3 regions of the Streptomyces sp. NPDC086519 genome follow, and region 2 is predicted to be linked to each of the others. Evidence: riboswitches for the same ligand, from Rfam matches in the RefSeq annotation. Region 2 holds a riboswitch; each other region holds the start of a gene.

What was found. A riboswitch is a leader RNA that binds a small molecule or an ion and turns the genes downstream of it on or off. The one in region 2 is predicted to bind cyclic di-AMP.
Region 1: linked by a shared signal. The riboswitch ahead of AB0P24_RS16170 (transglycosylase SLT domain-containing protein) and the one ahead of AB0P24_RS28805 (M23 family metallopeptidase) in region 2 are both predicted to bind cyclic di-AMP.
Region 3: linked by a shared signal. The riboswitch ahead of AB0P24_RS35640 (M23 family metallopeptidase) and the one ahead of AB0P24_RS28805 (M23 family metallopeptidase) in region 2 are both predicted to bind cyclic di-AMP.

What each region holds. Positions count from the first base shown of each region.
Region 1 covers NZ_JBFBJL010000014.1:172,901-179,015, reverse strand. Annotated here, with positions in the region: gene AB0P24_RS16185 (ABC transporter ATP-binding protein) at 1-7, opposite strand, end outside; gene AB0P24_RS16180 (DUF2092 domain-containing protein) at 76-1,356, opposite strand; gene AB0P24_RS16175 (polyprenyl synthetase family protein) at 1,639-2,649, opposite strand; cyclic di-AMP (ydaO/yuaA leader) riboswitch at 3,784-3,978, shown strand; gene AB0P24_RS16170 (transglycosylase SLT domain-containing protein) at 3,984-4,466, shown strand; gene AB0P24_RS16165 (HAD family hydrolase) at 4,480-5,286, opposite strand; gene fahA (fumarylacetoacetase) at 5,840-6,115, shown strand, end outside.
Region 2 covers NZ_JBFBJL010000034.1:31,204-37,318, reverse strand. Annotated here, with positions in the region: gene AB0P24_RS28820 (GNAT family N-acetyltransferase) at 1-1,580, opposite strand, end outside; gene AB0P24_RS28815 (HPr family phosphocarrier protein) at 1,757-2,038, shown strand; gene AB0P24_RS28810 (GntR family transcriptional regulator) at 2,325-3,020, opposite strand; gene AB0P24_RS28805 (M23 family metallopeptidase) at 3,279-4,034, opposite strand; cyclic di-AMP (ydaO/yuaA leader) riboswitch at 4,047-4,210, opposite strand; gene AB0P24_RS28800 (pitrilysin family protein) at 4,436-5,824, opposite strand; gene AB0P24_RS28795 (pitrilysin family protein) at 5,821-6,115, opposite strand, start outside.
Region 3 covers NZ_JBFBJL010000052.1:45,865-51,979, forward strand. Annotated here, with positions in the region: gene ribA (GTP cyclohydrolase II) at 10-651, opposite strand; gene AB0P24_RS35625 (MarR family transcriptional regulator) at 852-1,373, opposite strand; gene AB0P24_RS35630 (dihydrofolate reductase family protein) at 1,440-2,561, shown strand; tRNA gene AB0P24_RS35635 (tRNA-Met) at 2,852-2,925, shown strand; cyclic di-AMP (ydaO/yuaA leader) riboswitch at 3,240-3,400, shown strand; gene AB0P24_RS35640 (M23 family metallopeptidase) at 3,408-4,442, shown strand; gene AB0P24_RS35645 (aldo/keto reductase) at 4,528-5,490, shown strand; gene AB0P24_RS35650 (PrsW family intramembrane metalloprotease) at 5,649-6,115, opposite strand, start outside.

The DNA of each region.
Region 1 (6,115 bases), on a different contig from region 2:
GGTCCATCGGCTCCCTCGATTCCTCGTGCGGCAAAGGGTACTTACCGCCCCGCGCCGCAACCGCACGGCCCCGGACTAGCCCGCGTTCGCCGCCTTCACCAGCGCCGCCTTGTCCACGGCACCGACGTACACCTTGCCGTCGTCCGTGATCAGGGCGTTGATCAGCCGGGTGGAGAAGACGGTGCCCTTGCCGAACTTGCCGGAGACGGGGTCGCCGAGCGAGCCGAGGAAGCCGCCCAGGTCGCCGCCACCGGAGGCGGAGCCGCTGGGCAGGCCACCCTTGCTGCCGGTGTCGAGGACGGCTATGGAGTTCCAGCCCTTGCCGAGGACCTTGAAGCCGGACTCGTCGAGGCCCTTGGCGGAGCCGTGGCCGGGCGTCTCGGAGGACTTGCCGCCCTGGTCCGCCCCGCTGCCCTCGCGCGTCTTGCCGGCCTTGCCGGCCTTGTCGGCCTTGTCGGCCTTGTCGCCCTCGGTGACCTTGGCACCCTTGGGCGGGGTGAAGTCGAAGGTGGAGGCGGCCGGCTTCGCGAAGCTGACCTGGGTGTAGCCGACGTCGACCACGGCCGCGCCGCCGCTCGACGGCGTGAGCGTGAACTTCAGCGGTGTGCCGGTCCTGGCGTCCACCGCGATGCTGATCGCGCCGGCCGTCGTACCGGACTGCTTGGGCTTGATGACGAGCCGGTAGGCGTCGCGGCCGGCGACCTGGGCGGTGCCGTCGACGGTCACCGAGGTGGTGCCGTCGACCGACTTGAGGAACTCGTCGGCGAAGTCCTTGGGCGTGGCCGGTACTTCGTGCTGCTCGGCCTTGCCGGAGTCGGCGGCGGTGGAGTGGTAGACCTCGTTGGACTTGCTGTCGTAGCCCCACACGTCGGTGCCGTTGTGGATGAGGCTGTACTCGGCGCCGCTCTCCAGCACCGACACCTTCTGCTTCTCGGGGCCGTCGGCGGCCACTCGCAGGGTGTGCACGCCGGAGGCCAGCTCGGTGAGCTTGCCGGTCGGGTCGGCGGACGAGCCGCCGCCGCTGCCCTGGGTCGCCCCGGACAGCAGGCTGCTCTCCAGACCGCCGAGGTCGGGCAGGCCGAGGTCGGTGCTGATCTTCACGGTGCCGGACAGTTGCTGCACGTCCGACTTGGCGATCTTGTCGATGAGTTCCTGCGCGGTGATCTTCGGCAGGTCGGGGTCACCGGAGTCGGCGAGCGCCGGGACCAGGCCGATGGTGGCCGCGGCCACCCCCACCACCGCGAGCGGGACGCCGTACCGTGCGGCCTTGCGACGCCGCTCGGCTCGCAACTCGTCGCGCAGCTCGTCGTCGGCCTGCGCGGCCCCCGTGCTGTCGTCGGATTCGTACGGTGCCATGTGTGCCTTACCTCCGTCGTCGGCGGCGGCCGTCCTCGCACGTGTCCCACCCTGAGCCGCCATTCTCACCCGAACCGGTGAGTGGTGGTGATTTCCGTGGTTTCCATCTCACCAAATGGGGCGCGCGGAAGCGTCAGACCACGGAGCCAACTCCATGTACACCTGCGGTATGACACAAGGGTGGAGGCGCCTTCCGTGACCCGTAGGGGTCGTACGGCGAAGGCGCCTCCTGTCACGTGCCGTAGGGCGCGACCGCTGCGGGGCCGGCAGGGCCCGCCGGAGTCATCCGGCGCGGTGCACCACCGCGTCGCACAGCTCCACCAGCGCGGCCTTCGGATCGCACTCCGGGAGCGGAGCCAGCACGGCCCGCGCCTCCTCCGCGTACCGGACCGCGTCCCGGCGAGCCAGCTCCAGCGCGGGATGCGCCCGGAGCGCCGCCAGGGCCTCCGCGTGCCGCGCGTCGTCCGTGAGGTCGGAGTCCAGCAGTTCGCACAGGGCGATGTCCTCGGCCAGCCCCAGCCGGGCCGCCCGTTCCCGCAGCCGCAGCACCGGAAGCGTGGGCACGCCCTCGCGGAGGTCGGTTCCCGGGGTCTTCCCGGACTCCTGGGAGTCGGAGGCGATGTCCAGGACGTCGTCGGCGAGCTGGAAGGCGACACCGAGACGTTCGCCGTACTGGGTGAGGACGTCGACGACCGTCTCGTCGGCGCCGGACAGCATCGCGCCGAAGCGGCAGGAGACAGCGACCAGCGAGCCGGTCTTGCCGCCCAGCACGTCGAGGTAGTGCTCTACCGGGTCACGGCCGTCCGTCGGACCCGCCGTCTCCAGGATCTGGCCGGTCACCAGCCGTTCGAACGCGAGGGCCTGGACCCGGACCGCCTCGGGACCGAGGTCGGCGAGGATCTGGGAGGCGCGGGCGAAGAGGAAGTCACCCGTGAGGACGGCGAGCGAATTACCCCAGCGGGTGTTGGCGCTGTCGACACCGCGTCGCACGGAGGCCTCGTCCATGACGTCGTCGTGGTAGAGCGTGGCCAGGTGCGTGAGCTCGACGACGACGGCCGACGGCACGACACCCGGCGCGTACGGGTCGCCGAACTGCGCGGCGAGCATCACCAGCAGCGGACGGAACCGCTTCCCCCCGGCCCGTACGAGGTGCTGCGCGGCCTCCGTGATGAACGGGACCTCGCTCTTGGTGGCTTCTAGCAAGCCTTCCTCGACAGCCGTCAATCCGGCCTGGACATCGGCTTCCAGAGCCTGGTCCCGCACGCTCAGCCCGAACGGCCCGACGACGGTCACGAGGGGTCTCCTGTCTGCTGGTGTCTACTGGCGATTACACGGTTTGTCGATAGGTCGCTGCCATCACTCAAGTCAGCGTATCCGGTCAGGTTTCGATCACCGATAGCGCCCACGGTTACACCCCGGGCGCTATCGGATCACGACCGTTATGTTTTTGATCAGCCGATACGACCCGACATCCACTGACTTAACAGGAAGTGCGGACAGTTGTCCCGAACCATGGCGCAGGCCGTGTCCCGCACCGGGGCGGACGCCGGGTTCGAGCCCGGGGACGCGCCCGGCGTCCCGTCCCGCGACGAGTCTCCCGACTGACTGCTGCCCGGAAACCGCCCTTTCTCTCCCGGCTCTCCCGGCTCTCCCGGCCGACATCACCTGCCCGGGCGTACCCCCTCCGCCGGCCGTCGAAGCCGACGGAGGCACCCGATGCGCGCACGGCGACACCTCGCGCACCTCCGCACGCCCTTCTTCCACGAGATCACGCACGACGCCCTCCGCCTCCCCTTGATCTGCATCCCCTCGATCGGAGCGGCCATCACGGCCCGCGTCACGGACGACCACCATGACAACGACACGCACCGCAGCGGAGGTTCCGCCCTCGCGGCGGACACGCGCCCCGGAGGAGGCTCCCGGGGGCCCGCCCCCCACCCCCAACATGACGAGCGTCACGTACCCACCCCACGGCCACCGGGTGCTCCGGAGGGTTGAGGGGGGGCCGAGCGGCGAGGCGGACTCGCGCCGGACACAGACCAGCAATTCGGACTTATGGCTGAAATTGACCCTAATGTCGCCCATTCCATCACTCCGAAGCGGGCGATTCATGCAAATGCGGGCGGGGTTTTAAAATGTTGAACCCTGAAATAGACGGATTCCATGAATCCCTCATGTCTGATTTGCGGTTATTGCGTTCCCGTGAAGTAGGTCACGTGACCTGGGCGACACCAGGCCACAAGCCGCCCCGTTCTTCCCTTTACCCGTGGGCCAGTTGAGGATTGGCGACCGCAAAGGATCAAGTACCACATACGCCTCAGTTCAAGGTCAATCGGTGTGTTCTGTGAATCGACCACTTGTTTCGGACATGTGCTCTCGCATACGTTCCCGCTCGCCGGGCGGACGCCGAATCCTGCCGCCGCCCGTCTTGACCCATCGACGAGTCCATTCGCAGGCAGGAGCGGGGGAACCAGGTAAGTCGCCGGACCGGGCGGCCGACGTCACCAACAGACGTCGTTCCGGAACGGCTAGGGGTGAAGTCGCATCGTCTTCGGGCGGTGCGGCCGGGCACTCCCCGGGCCCGAACCCGACAGCTCACCTCGCAGGCGACGGAGAGGAACTTCGCCATGCCTGCTGCCGTTCAGAACCGCCGTACCCGCATCGCCCGCACGCTCGTCGTCGCCTGCACCGGCGCCGCCCTCCTCGGCCTCCCGCTCATCGGGGCGACCGCCGCCTCCGCCGCCACCTCCTCCACCACCACGGCGGCCTCGACGACCCTCGCCGGGTACCCGAACAACCTCGACGGCTGGATCCGCGAGTCGCTCGCGATCATGTCGGAGAAGCACATCCCGGGCACCTACAACGGCATCTACCGCAACGTGATGCGGGAGTCCTCCGGCAACCCGAGGGCCATCAACCTCTGGGACTCCAACGCGGCCGCCGGCATCCCCTCCAAGGGCCTGCTCCAGGTGATCGCCCCGACGTTCAACACCTACCACGTGGCCGGCACGTCGTTCGACATCTACGACCCGGTCGCGAACATCACCGCCGCCTGCAACTACGCCGCCGCGCGGTACGGCTCGATCGACAACGTGCACGGCGCGTACTGATCGACGCCCCGCGTCAGTCGAAGAGTCTTTCGAGGACGACGGCGATGCCGTCGTCCTCGTTCGACGTGGTGATCTCGTCGGCCAGCGCCTTGAGTTCGGGGTGGGCGTTGCCCATCGCCACCCCGTAGGCGGCCCACTCGAACATGGGGATGTCGTTGGGCATGTCACCGAAGGCGATGGCCTGTTCGGAGTTCAGTCCCAGATGGTCGGCGGCCAGCGCGAGCCCGGTCGCCTTGGTCACCCCGCACGGCTGGAGCTCGACGGTCCCCGGCCCCGACATGGTGACCGTCGCCAGCGATCCGACCACCGAGCGGGCGGTGGCCGCCAGTTCGTCGTCGGACAGGGTGTGGTGGCGCAGCAGCACCTTGCTGATGGGCGCGCACCACAGGTCGTCACGCCGGGCGACGCGCAGCGCGGGCAGGGTGGGGTGGGGCATCAGATAGCCCGGCTCGATGAGCGTGAGCCCGTCCACGCCGTCCTGGTCGACGGCCGCGTACACCTGGCCGACCTCGGCCTCGATCTTGCCGAGCGCGGTCTCCGCCAGCTCCCGGTCCAGGGTGACCGACCACAGCAGCCGGTCCGCGCCGGCGTCGTACACCTGCGCGCCCTGGCCGCAGACCGCGAGTCCCGTGCAGCCGAGGTCGTCGAGGAGGGGGCGCACTCTCGGCGCGGGGCGGCCGGTCACCACGAGGTGCCGGGCACCGGCCCGGCCGGCCCGCGCGAGTGCGGCGAGCGACCGTTCCGAAAGGGTGTCGTCGGCACGCAGCAGCGTGCCGTCCAGGTCGGTGGCGACCAGTGAGTACGGGGAGGGTGCGACCATGATCAGAGAATACGGACAGCACGTCCCTGCGACTCACCACGTGTTTCGGCCTCAAGTGGCGCCCGCTGTCGCCGTGCTGGGGCCGGTTGACGCCTTTCGTCCTGTGCCGGTCCACGGCGACCGTCCGCACCCGCTCCGGTTCGGGCACCGGTCTCTGCTGGAACCACTCGCCATGGCCGACGAAGGCCTCCACCGGTTCGATGCCCTCGTCCCGGTCAGCGGACAGTCGCCGAACTTGACGATCGGGCCCGGCACGTCCCGGTCCGCCTCGAACGGCACGCTGACGGCATTCCTGGCCACGGGTCCCCCCACGGGTCCCCCTACGAACCGGACCCACCCCGCCCGTGTCCCCCAAAGGACGCCAAGCCGGAATCGACCACTCCGACAAGGCGTATCGGGACATTGCGAACTCTTTAGACACTGCCACGACAGTCGACTCACCCGTAACGTGTGGCGCGACCACATGGAATGCCGCGCAACGCCATAGAGACGTCGCCACATGGTCGGCCCCGTGCGGCACGGATGAGAGTGAGGCAGTCACCCCATGCCCCCCTTGCCCCCTTTCGAGGTCCCCGAGGGTGACCCCTTCGGCCCGCACAACCTTCCGTACGGCGTGTTCTCGACCTCCGGGAGCGCGGAACGGAGGGTCGGCGTCCGCCTCGGAGACCACGTCCTCGACGCCGGCGCCGCGGCCCTCGCGCTCGGCTCCCCGTACGCCTCCCTGCTCGCCCGCCCCACCCTCAACCCGCTGCTGGCCGCGGGCCGCACCGCCTGGTCGGACGTACGGCGCGCCCTGACCGCCTGGGTGACCGTGCCCGCGCACCGCGAG
Region 2 (6,115 bases):
GTGAGCAGCCCGAGCGACTCCGAGTTCCCGAGAATCGCCACCCGCGGCCCGGCCGGCAGCGGCTGCCGCGCGAGCAGCAGCCCCGCGTCGACCAGCTCGGTGATCGTGTCCACCCGGATCACCCCGGCCTGCCTCAGCAGCGCGGACACCGTGGCATGCGGCAGCCGCGTGGCCCGTATCGCGTGGCCCGGCGGGGCCTGCCCCGCGCCCTGCACCACGACCAGCGGCTTCGCCGTCCCCGTCCGCCGGGCGAGGCGGGTGAACTTGCGCGGGTTGCCGATGGACTCCAGGTACATGAGGACGACGTCGGTCTCGGGGTCGTCGTACCAGTACTGGAGGACGTCGTTGCCGGAGACGTCCGCGCGGTTGCCGGACGAGACGAAGGTGGAGACGCCCGTGGTGCCGGTGACGCCGCCGCCGCGCCGCTGCAACCGGGACAGCAGGGCGATGCCGATGGCGCCGGACTGCGCGAACAGGCCGATGCGGCCGGGGCGGGGCATCTCGGGCGCGAGGGAGGCGTTCAGCCGGACGTCGTCCGCGGTGTTGATGATCCCGAAGGCGTTGGGGCCGACGATGCGCATGCCGTACGTGCGCGCCTGCCGGACGAGCGCGCGCTGGCGCTCGCGGCCGTCGGGGCCGCTCTCCGCGTAGCCGGCCGCGAGGACGACGAGTCCCTGCACGCCGTGTTCGCCGCACTCGGTGACGACCTGGGGCACGTGCTCGGCGGGTACGGCGACCACCGCCAGGTCGACAGGGCCGTCGATGTCCCTCACCGAGCGGTGCGCGAGCACCCCGTCGACCTCCTTGAGGTCGTCCGGGAAGGCCTGGTTCACGGCGTGCAGGCGGCCGGTGTAGCCGGCGTCCCTGAGGTTGCCGAGGACGCTGCGGCCGACCCCGCCGGGCGCCCGGCCGACGCCGATCACGGCCACGGAGGAGGGCGCCAGCAGCCGTCGTACCGAACGGGCCTCCGCGCGCTGCTCGCGGGCGCGCTGCACCGCGAGGGAGCGGTCGGTGGGCTCCAGGTCGAACTCCAGGCGGACGACGCCGTCCTCGAAGCTGCGCTTCTGGGTGTAGCCGGCGTCCGTGAACACCTTGATCATCTTGCTGTTGGCGGGCAGCACCTCGGCGGCGAAGCGGCGGATCCCGCGCTCGCGCGCGACAGCGGCGATGTGCTCCAGCAGGGCGGAGGCGACGCCCCGGCCCTGGTGGGCGTCCTGGACGAGGAAGGCGACCTCGGCCTCGTCGGCGGGTGCGGAGGCGGGCGACCCGTCGGCGCCAATGCGGTCATAGCGTACGGTTGCGATGAACTCGCCGCCGATGGTGGCCGCGAGTCCCACCCTGTCCACAAAGTCGTGGTGCGTGAAGCGGTGGACGTCCTTGGCGGAGAGCCTGGGGTAGGGCGCGAAGAAGCGGTAGTACTTCGACTCGTCCGAGACCTGCTCGTAGAAGCTGACCAGGCGGTCGGCGTCATCAACGGCGATGGGTCGGATGCGCGCGGTACCGCCGTCGCGCAGCACCACGTCAGCCTCCCAGTGGGACGGGTACTCGTGCCGGTCCTGCGGGTCCGCCGGGGTCTGCATGGCCCCCAGAGTACGGCTCGCGTCCGACAATGGCGCGAGGCAGTCTGTGGAGGACGGAAGCCGGACCGAGGCCGCGGTCCGGCGGCACACCCGGAGCAACCGATGTCCGCTCCGGGGTCGCTTCACGGTATGGAAAACTGGTCTAGACAACCCTGAACACCGAAGGGCAGCATCACATGGCTGAGCGCCGCGTCAACGTCGGCTGGGCCGAGGGCCTCCACGCCCGCCCCGCTTCCATCTTCGTCCGAGCCGCCACGGCCGCAGGCGTCCCGGTGACGATCGCCAAGGCCGGGGGCAGCCCCGTCAACGCGGCCTCCATGCTGGCTGTCCTGGGGCTGGGCGCCCAGGGCGGCGAGGAAGTCGTCCTCGCCTCCGAGGCCGAGGACGCCGAGGCCGCCCTCGACCGCCTGGCCAAGCTGGTCGCCGAGGGTCTCGAGGAGCTCCCCGAGACCGTCTGAGCACCGGGCATCCGCACGTCCGGGGCCGGGCCGACTCCCACGGGGGACGGCCCGGCCCCGTCGTCCGCCCCGCATGTGCCGTCATTCCATGACAGCCGCACATGACTTCATGGCAGGGCCGCACACGGCTTTGCGAGGGATCCGCCCCCGAGTTCGTGAAGGCTCCGGCGCCCGGCTTTACCGCGGGCAGACGAAAGAAGCGCGACCGCTAATTCCCGGCGCGCGTGAATTAGGGCACAGAAAACAGGCCCCGCCGAATAACACTTCTTTGTATACGGTGCGCGTGTTAATGCCGCAGGCCCGACATGTTTACGGGGTGTTGCGAAGTCCTCACACCGTTCGCCCGTTCGGTGGTGCCGGAGAAGCGGAGCCGGTGGGAGACCGTCGAGCGCTCGGTGTGCAGTGCCGTGATCGCCCGGGCACGCTCGCCGTCGCCGCGCGCCACCGCGTCCACGATGGCGCCGTGCTCCGTCCAGGACTCCACGGGGTTGGCGGGCGTCTCCGTGGTGTACATCCAGGCGATCTTGTGCCGCAACTGGGTCAGTGTCGAGGTCAGGGCGTGGCTGCCGGAGGCCTGGGCGAGCGTCTCGTGGAACCAGCCACCCAGGGAGCGCAGGTCCTCGCTGTTGCCCCGCCTGGCCCGCTCCTGGCCCAGCCTGACCAGTCCGCGCAACACCTTCAGGTGGGCCTCGGTGCGGCGCTGGGCGGCCCGCAGAGCGCCGAGCGGCTCCAGGAGCATGCGCATCTCCAGCAGGTCGGCGGCCTCCTGCTCGGTCGGTTCGGCGACGCACGCGCCCGCATGCCGGCGCGTCACCACGAACCCCTCGGCCTCCAGGGTGCGCAGGGCCTCGCGGACCGGGACGCGCGAGACCCCGTAACGGCGGGCCAGGAGTTCCTCGGTGAGCCGGCTGCCTCGCTCGTAGACACCCGCGACGATGTCGTCCCGGATCGCCGTGCATACCGAGTGCGCCGGAATACGCATGACCGACCTCCGCCTTAATCCCCGTGAAACGCCGCCGAGTGGCGCCCGTTCCGTGACTCTATTGCAATGAGCCGGAATTTCCGACGGCGGGCCGGAATCCGGGGATATATTTTGGACACCGGGTGTACGAAAACGACGAAAGCCCCGGCACCGGGCCGGGGCTTCGGAAGATCTCACCGGATGTCGTCGGGCGTCCCCGGGACCTGGCCACGCCGCGTTTCCCACGGGGCGCGCCGCCCGGTCGCCCGCCGGCTCCTGTCAGACGTGCACGCCGTGCTTGCGGAGGTAGGCGACCGGGTCGACGTCGGAGCCGTAGTCCGGGGTGGTGCGGGCCTCGAAGTGAAGGTGGGGGCCGGTGGTGTTGCCGGTCGCGCCGGAGAGGCCGATCTGCTGGCCCGGGGTGACCTTCTGGCCCACCGAGACGCCGATGGACGAGAGGTGGCCGTACTGGGTGTACATGCCATCGGCCATCCTGATGACGATCTCGTTGCCGTACGCCCCGCCCCAGCCGGTGGAGACGACCGTGCCGGTGCCGACCGCGTGCACGACGGTGCCGCTGGCGGCGTGGAAGTCGATGCCGGTGTGGGTGCCGGAGGACCACAGGGAGCCGCCGGTCTGGTAGCCGGTGGACACGTAGGAGTCGCTGATCGGCGCGACGAAGGTGTTCAGGCGCTTGCGCTCGGCCGCGCGGGCGGCGCGCGCCTTGGCCGCGCGCTCCTTCCTGGCCTGCTCGGCGGCCTTCTGGCGGGCGGCCTCCGCGGCCGCCTTGCGCTCGGCGACGGCCTTCTGGGCCGCTGCCTGGGCGTCGATCTGCTCGGCGACGGAATCGCTCATCGTGATGACCGGGGTGAGGCCGGTCTGCTCGACGGAGTTCTCGGCGGCGAGCGCGGGGGCGGCCGAGACGGTGCCGATGACACCCGTGGTGGTGAGGGCCGCGATGCCGGCGGCCTGCGCGGTGGTGCGCTTCACCCGGCCGGGACGACGGTGCTTCCCGGAGGCGCACATGAACGCCATGTAGAGGCTGGTCCTTTCCTTCCCTCTCGCCTACCGGGTTAGCTGACGGGTTCGGAGCAGGAAGGTCTCCTACGGGCCCCCTCGCGGTACGCGCGGGCGCCCGATTCACCCCAGGGACTGCGTGGGTCCCCGGCTCCCCTGGCTCGCGCCGTACGGGGACTCGGCGATGGCTGTCCGGTGCCGCGGGCGCGGCGCACTGCCTGACGGACAGCCCGGAAGAACCTATGAGGGGCTGCTTTCAATGCCCAAACGGATCACGGCTTTTGTAGCGCATCCCACAGGGCAGACAGGCAACCTCCATCCCAATTCGGACATTCGAGAGCCCTGGTGGCCGTCGGCCACCAGGGCTCCGCACGCGCGCGTGGAGTTGCGTGCAGCTGCTCCGCCGGAGTCGCGTGCGGCTACTCCGCCGCGACGACCGTGACGCCGCCGATGCCGAGGGCCTCGACGGGCTCCTTGATCTGCGCCGCGTCCCCGACCAGGACGGTCACCAGGCGGTCCACCGGGAAGGCGTTCACGACCGCCGCGGTGGCCTCCACCGTGCCGGTGCCCGCGAGTTGCCGGTAGAGCGTGGCCTGGAAGTCGTCGGGCAGGTGCTGCTCGACCTGGTCGGCCAGGGTGCCCGCGACGGCCGCCGCCGTCTCGTACTTGAGCGGCGCCACCCCAACGAGGTTCTGCACGGCCACGTCGCGCTCGGCGTCCGTGAGTCCCTCGGCGGCGAGCGTGCGCAGCACCGTCCACAGGTCGGTCAGCGCCGGGCCGGTGTTCGGGGTGTCCACGGAGCCGCTGATGGCGAGCATCGAGGCGCCGGTGCCGTCGGGGGCGGAGCGCAGGACCTGCCCGAAGGAGCGGACGCCGTAGGTGTAGCCCTTCTCCTCGCGCAGGACGCGGTCCAGACGGGAGGTGAGGGTGCCGCCCAGGCAGTAGGTGCCGAGCACCTGGGCGGGCCAGACGCGGTCGTGCCGGTCGGGGCCGACGCGGCCGATCAGCAGCTGGGTCTGGACGGCGCCGGGGCGGTCCACGATGACGACCCGGCCGGTGTCGTCGGCGGAGACGGGCGGGACCGGCCGGGGCTGGGCGGTGGAGCCGCGCCAGGCGCCCAGGGTCTCGCCGAGCAGCTCGTCGAGGTCGATGCCGGTCAGGTCGCCGACGACGACCGCGGTGGCCGTGGCGGGGCGGACGTGCCGGTCGTAGAACGCGCGGACGGCGGTCGCGTCGATCTTCTCGACCGTGTCCTCGGTGCCCTGGCGCGGCCGGGACATCCGCACGGTGGCCGGGAACAGCTCCTTGTAGAGCTCCTTGGCGGCCCGGCGGCTGGGGTTGGCCAGCTCGTGCGGGATCTCGTCGAGGCGGTTGCGGACCAGCCGTTCGACCTCGCTCTCGGCGAAGGCGGGCGCCCTGAGGGCGTCGGAGAGCAGCCCGAGGCCCTTGGCGAGCCGGGAGGCCGGGACCTCCAGGCTGATCCGGACGCCGGGGTGGTCGGCGTGCGCGTCGAGGGTGGCGCCGGCCCGCTCCAGCTCGGCGGCGAACTCCTCGGCGGAGTGCTTGTCGGTGCCCTCGGAGAAGGCGCGCGCCATGATCGTGGCGACGCCGTCCAGGCCGGCCGGCTCGGCGTCCAGGGGCGCGTCCAGGAGTACCTCGACGGCGACGACCTGCTGGCCGGGTCGGTGGCAGCGCAGCACGGTCAGGCCGTTGTCCAGGGTGCCGCGCTCGGGGGCGGGGAAGGCCCAGGGCCTGGCCTCGCCGGGCTGCGGCCGGGGGTGGAAGTCCATGGTGGCGAGCTCGGTCACTTGGCCGTCTCCTCGTTCTCGTTGCCGGCCTCTACGGTCGCTTCCTGCTCCGGGTCCTCGCCGCGCCCCGCCTCCTGGGTGTGCTCCGCGGACTCCGCGGACAGCGGCTCGTAGACGAGCACCGCGCGGTTGTCGGGACGCAGGCGGGCCTTGGCGACCTCCTGGACCTCCTCGGGGGTGATCTGGAGAACGCGCTGGACGGCGGTCAGGGCGAGCTGCGGGTCGCCGAACAGGACGGCGAACCGGCACAGTTCGTCGGCGCGGCCCGCGACGGTGCCGAGCCGGTCCAGC
Region 3 (6,115 bases), on a different contig from region 2:
CGGCGGAGCTCAGCCCGCGTTGAGCTCCGTCAACTCGGCCAGCGGCAGCGTGTGCTGGGTGTGCAGGACCTTCGCGCGCAGGTAACGGACGTTGTGAGCGGTGCTGAAGACGCCGGTCGGGACGCGGTCGCGGACGGTGACGCCGAGGCCGCGCAACTGCTCGGCCTTGTCGGGGTTGTTGGAGAGCAGGTCGAGCTCGGTGATGCCGAGGGCGGCCAGCATCTGCGCGGCGGCGGTGTAGTCGCGGGCGTCCTCGGGCAGGCCGAGGGCGGCGTTCGCCTCGTAGGTGTCGAGGCCCTGGTCCTGGAGGGCGTAGGCGTCGAGCTTGTTGTAGAGGCCGATGCCCCGGCCCTCCTGGCGCAGGTAGAGCAGGACGCCGCCGCGGTCGGCGATGCGCTCGACCGCCTCGCGCAGCTGGGGCCCGCAGTCGCAGCGGGCCGAGCCGAAGACGTCGCCGGTCAGGCACTCGGAGTGCAGCCGCACCAGCGGGAGGGCGCCGGGGGCGGGCTCGCCCAGGACGACGGCGACGTGCTCCTGGCCGTCGGTCAGGCCATGGAAGGTGACCAGCTCGGCGTCGACGCTGTAGCCGTCGTTGAAGCGCAGCGGGACCCGGACACGGGCGCGCTGGGTGGCGGCGGGGAAGTCGGTCATCGGGTTCTCCAGTGTCCGGGTGCAGGACGGCAGTCCCGGTACGGGACGTCGCGGGTGCCTGCTTCAGATTTGAAGCAGATCCACGGAGGGAACCCTACCCATGTTTTAAATTTGAAGCAACAGGTTGTGCGAGGTTCCGGAAGCCCGGGTTCACGATCCGCGGCGGCGCTGTCCGCGACGGAGGCGACGGAGGCCGGGGCTCACGAACCGGAACAGGGGGACGACCGGCGCCGCCACGGCACCTCGTCCGACGTGGGCCTGGGGGTCTCGCCGCCCTCCAGCGCCCGCGCGATCGCGGAACCGATCGTCTCCAACTGCTCCACCTGCTCGTCGGAGAGCTGGTCGAAGACCGCCGCCCGTACGGTCTCCACGTGCCCCGGCGCCGTGCGCTCCAGTACGGCCATGCCCGCGTCGGTCAGGATCGCGAAGCTGCTCCGCTTGTCCCACTGGCAGTCCTCGCGCCGGATCAGCCCGTCCTTCTCCAGCCGCGTCACGGCGTACGTCAGCCGACTCCGGGTGATCTTCGACTTCTCGGCGAGATCGGTCATGCGCAGCTTGCGCTCCGGCTCCTCGGAGAGGTTGGCGAGGATGCCGTAGTACAGGTGCGGCATACCGGCGTCCTGCTGGAGCTGCCGGTCGATCGCGTCCTCCAGCAGGTTCGTCGCGGCCATGAACGCGCGCCACGCGCGCTGCTCCTTCGGAGTGAGCCAGCGAGTCGTCATGCATCCAGTGTAGGTTTGTTTCAAACTTTAACCAAGACTGCCCGTCCCCGGGAGTGAGCGCGTCCGATGCCGTACCCCCACGTCCTGCTCTCCGCCGCCGTCTCCCTCGACGGCTACCTCGACGACACCGGCCCCGACCGGCTGCTGCTCTCCTCGCCGGCCGACTTCGACCGCGTCGACGAGGTGCGGGCGTCCGTCGACGCGATCCTGATCGGCGCCGGCACCATCCGCGCGGACAACCCGCGGCTCCTGGTCAACGACCCGGAGCGGCGCGCGGCCCGGGTCGCGGCGGGCAAGCCCGAGTACCCCCTCAAGATCACGGTCACCGCGACCGGTGAGCTCGACCCGGAGGCCAGGTTCTGGCACACGGGCGGCGCGAAGGTCGTCTACACGACGGACGAGGGCGCGGAGCGGGCCCAGGTGGCGGCGGACGTCGTGTCGCTGGGCCCGGAGCTCGACTGGCGGCTCCTCCTGGAGCACCTGCACGACGTGCGGGGGGTACGGCGCCTGATGGTCGAGGGCGGCGGCACGGTCCACACCCAGCTCCTCCAGCAGGGCCTGGCCGACGAGCTCCAGCTGGTCCTGGCCCCCCTCCTCGTCGGCGACCCGAAGGCACCGCGGCTGTTCGGACCGGGCGGATACCAGGCCGGGCGGCTGCGGCTCCTGGAGAGCCGCCGTATCGAGGACGTCGTCCTGATGCGGTACGAGCCCACGGCCCCCGGCACGGGCCCGGCGCCCTCCGCCGCCGACCGCCACTGGCTGCGGCTCGCCTGCGAACTGGCGGCCGACTGCCCGCCCTCCCGGACCGCGTTCAGCGTCGGCGCGGTGGTGGTCGCGGCCGACGGCACGGAACTGGCCCGCGGCCACTCCAGGGAGGCCGGCGACGCCGTGGTCCACGCGGAGGAGGCGGCCCTGGCCAAGATCCTCCCGGCCGACCCCCGCCTGCCCGCCGCCACGGTCTACACCAGCCTCGAACCCTGCACCCACCGCGCCTCCCGCCCGTACCCCTGCGCCGAGCTGATCCTGCGGGCCGGGGTGCGGCGAGTGGTGACCGCGTGGCGCGAGCCGGACACGTTCGTGACGGCGGCCGACGGGACGGGGGCGCTGCGGGAGGCGGGGGTGGAGGTGCTGCTCCTGGGCGAGTTCGAGGCGCACGCGAAGGCACCGAACGGGCATCTTCTCGGCTGAGCAGGCGGGCTGGAGGGGGCGACCGGGGCGGGGGGCTGGAGTTCTTTCGCGGGTGCGGGTGCGGGTGCGGGTGCGGGTGCGGGTGCGGGTGCGGGTGCGTAGTGGTTGCTCGCGCAGTTCCCCGCGCCCCTGAAGGGGTGCCGCAGCAACGCGCCCCGGAAGGGGCGCGGGGAACTGCGCGATCAGCCCCCGCCTGCCCGCGGCCACAGACCCCACAGACCCCACCGGACCGCACGAGACTTAACCGGTGTGACTCCCACCCTTCGGATGGCGTATGCTGGTGTCAACGACGCGGGGTGGAGCAGCTCGGTAGCTCGCTGGGCTCATAACCCAGAGGTCGCAGGTTCAAATCCTGTCCCCGCTACTGAAACCCAGGGCCGGAATCCACATCAGAGGATTCCGGCCCTGAGTCATGTCCCGGCAAATCCGGCGAACGTCGTCACGTTCGGTGTCCGGGCCGCCGCCCTCCGCATCACAACTGAGTCACCATCAAAACCGGTGTGACTCCTGAGGTGAGCGGCGCGCACCGTCGACTCGACCGCTTTTGACCGATCGTGGCAGGTAAGTCCAGGCCTTGAAAGCTTAATGATCAAGACGAACGGCTTGGAATCTCATGGCCGGGTCTATTAACGTTCGATAACGCAGCGCGGTCGTCCCAGCCGTCACCCGAGACGGCTCCGTGCGCACGCGCCGAATCCCGCAAGGGAACCGGGGAACCACCACCTTGGGGTGAATCGCGAGGCTACCGCCGGGTACGAAACGGCCGGTATACACGCGTAGGAGACCTTCCCGCTCCGAACCCGTCAGCTAACCCGGTAGGCGGCGGAAGGAAAGGAGTGCGCCCGCGTGGCGTCCAACCCGCCTGCTCCCACAGCCCCGTTCGTGCCCAGCCAGCGTCAGCCCGACACCTTCGGCTACGGCGGCTACCGCCCCGACGAGGGCCCCTTCGAGGAGTGGAACCCCACCGAGGAGTCCCTCTCCGCGGCTCGCGGCCGGCACCGGGTCGCCAAGCAGAAGGGCGGCGGGCTCGCCCGCAGCTCCACGGTTCTCGGCGTCGGCGTCATCGCCGCCGTCGGCGCGGGCGGCATGGCCAGCGCCAACACCGGCAAGCCGCCGGTCTCCATCTCCCTGCCCGACCTGCCCTCCTCCGTCAGCTCCCTGCTCGGCGAGGGCGGCGGCCACCAGGCCACCCAGACCGCGCTCAGCAGCGTCACCACGACGACCGCCGCCCACGCGGACTCCTCCTCGAACGCCGGTGAGGCGCTGCGCAGCCGGATCATCGCCCAGGCGGCGCAGCAGCAGAACCAGCTCGACACCAAGGCCAGCGCCAAGGCCGTCGCCGCCGCCGACAAGGCGGTCGCCGCCGCCGAGGCCAAGGCGGAGCAGGCGGCCGCCGCGAAGGCCGCCGACGCCAAGGAGAAGGCGGAGGCCTCCGCGAAGCAGAAGGCCGAGCAGGCCCGCCTCGCCGAGCTGGCCAAGCAGTACACGCTGCCCGTCGTCTCGTACACGATCACCGGCACCTTCGGCCAGGCCGGCTCCATGTGGTCCTCCGGCTACCACACCGGTCTCGACTTCGCCGCGCCCACCGGCACGCTGATCAAGGCCGTGCACAGCGGCACGGTCACCGAGGCGGGCTGGGCCGGCTCCTACGGCTACCGCACGATCATCACCCTCGACGACGGCACCGAACTGTGGTTCTGCCACCAGTCCTCGATCAGCGTGAAGGTCGGCCAGAAGGTCGCCACCGGCGACGTCATCGGCCGCGTCGGCGCCACCGGCAACGTCACCGGCCCGCACCTCCACCTGGAGGTCCACCCGAACGGCCAGGCCACCGCCATCGACCCGATGACCTGGCTGCGCGGCAAGGGCCTCAACCCCTGACCTGCCCAGGACAGGCGGTGCGCCTTTGCAAGAACTTCGTGTCGCGTCGGCATGGGACGCCCGGGGTCGCGTGTTGAAGTGAAGCATGACTTCTTCTTCCGCTTCCCCGTCCCTCCGCAAGCTCGGCGCCTCCGACCTGGAGGTCTTCCCGCTCGCCCTCGGCGGTAACGTCTTCGGCTGGACCGCCGACGAGGCCACCTCCTTCGCCGTCCTCGACGCCTATGCCGCCGCGGGCGGCAACTTCGTCGACACCGCCGACTCGTACACGGCGTGGATCGAGGGCAACAAGGGCGGCGAGTCCGAGACGATCATCGGCAAGTGGGTCGCGGCGCGCGGCAACCGGGACGACGTCGTCATCGCGACGAAGGTCAGCCAGCACCCCGAGTACCCGGGCCTGTCCGCCGCCAACATCAAGGCCGCCGCCGACGCGTCCCTGCGCCGTCTGGGCACCGACCACATCGACCTGTACTACACGCACTTCGACCAGCCCGAGGTCCCGGTCGAGGAGATCATCGGCGCGCTGGACGAGCTGGTGCGGGCGGGCAAGGTCCGGCACATCGCCGCGTCCAACATCACGCCGGAGCGGCTCCAGGAGTCCCTGGACTTCTCCGACCGCGAGGGCCTCGCCCGGTACGTCGCCCTCCAGCCTCACTACAACCTGGTCTCCCGCGACACCTACGAGGGCCCGCTCCAGGACCTGGCCTCCCGCACCGGCCTCGCGGCCGTCCCCTACTTCTCCCTGGCCGCCGGCTTCCTCACCGGCAAGTACCGCCCCGGTACGACGGTCGACAGCGCCCGAGCGGGCCGAGCCGCCCAGTACGCCGAATCGGACCGCGGTCAGAAGGTCCTGGCGGCCCTGGACGAGATCGCCGCGGCCCACGAGGCCCCGGTCCCCACGGTCGCCCTGGCCTGGCTGGCGGCCCAGCCCACCATCGCGGCCCCGATCGCCTCGGCGCGCACCCTCGAACAGCTCCCGCCCCTGCTGGGCGTGGCCGACCTGACCCTGACGGACCAGGAACTGAGCAAGCTGACAGCGGCTTCCGCCTGACGGTCAGCAGTTTCCGGCTGACGCTCAGCAGTTCCGTCAGACGCTGAGCAGTTTCCGGCTGATGCTCACATCCTCTCCCGCAGCCACCGAGCTCGCCCCCACGGCTCATCCCGGCGGTGCCGGGCCTCCTCCCCTCGCAACCCCGCAGCCCCGAAGCGCTAACTCCGGTACGGGTTGTAGGCCGGGTACGGCACCGCCGCCCCGGGCCACCCCGGCCCCGGCACCCCATGAGCCGGCGGCGGGTAACCCGCGTACCCGGGCCACCCGCCCGGCGCGGCCGTCCGGGCCGCGTACTCCAGGGCCGGCCGCACCAGCTCCCGCCGGCTCCACAGCTCCGTGAGGAGCTCCCGCTCCCGCACCACGAAGTCGGCCCCGGCCCGCCCCCGCTGCCCCCGGCGCCGCAGCAGTGCCAGCGTCGTCGCGTACCCCTCGTACTCGGCGACCGCCCTCCCCGCCGCCTTGCCGAAGTGGTACGCGGCGTACTCCCGGGCCATCTGCCGCGCCCGCATCGACCCGAGCACGAACGGCTCGGCCGCCCCCAGCCACCCCGCGTAGACGTACGCCGGCAACTCCTCCCGCACGGTCCGCAGTTCCCGCTGCCGCGTCCACACGGCCAGCCAGGTCA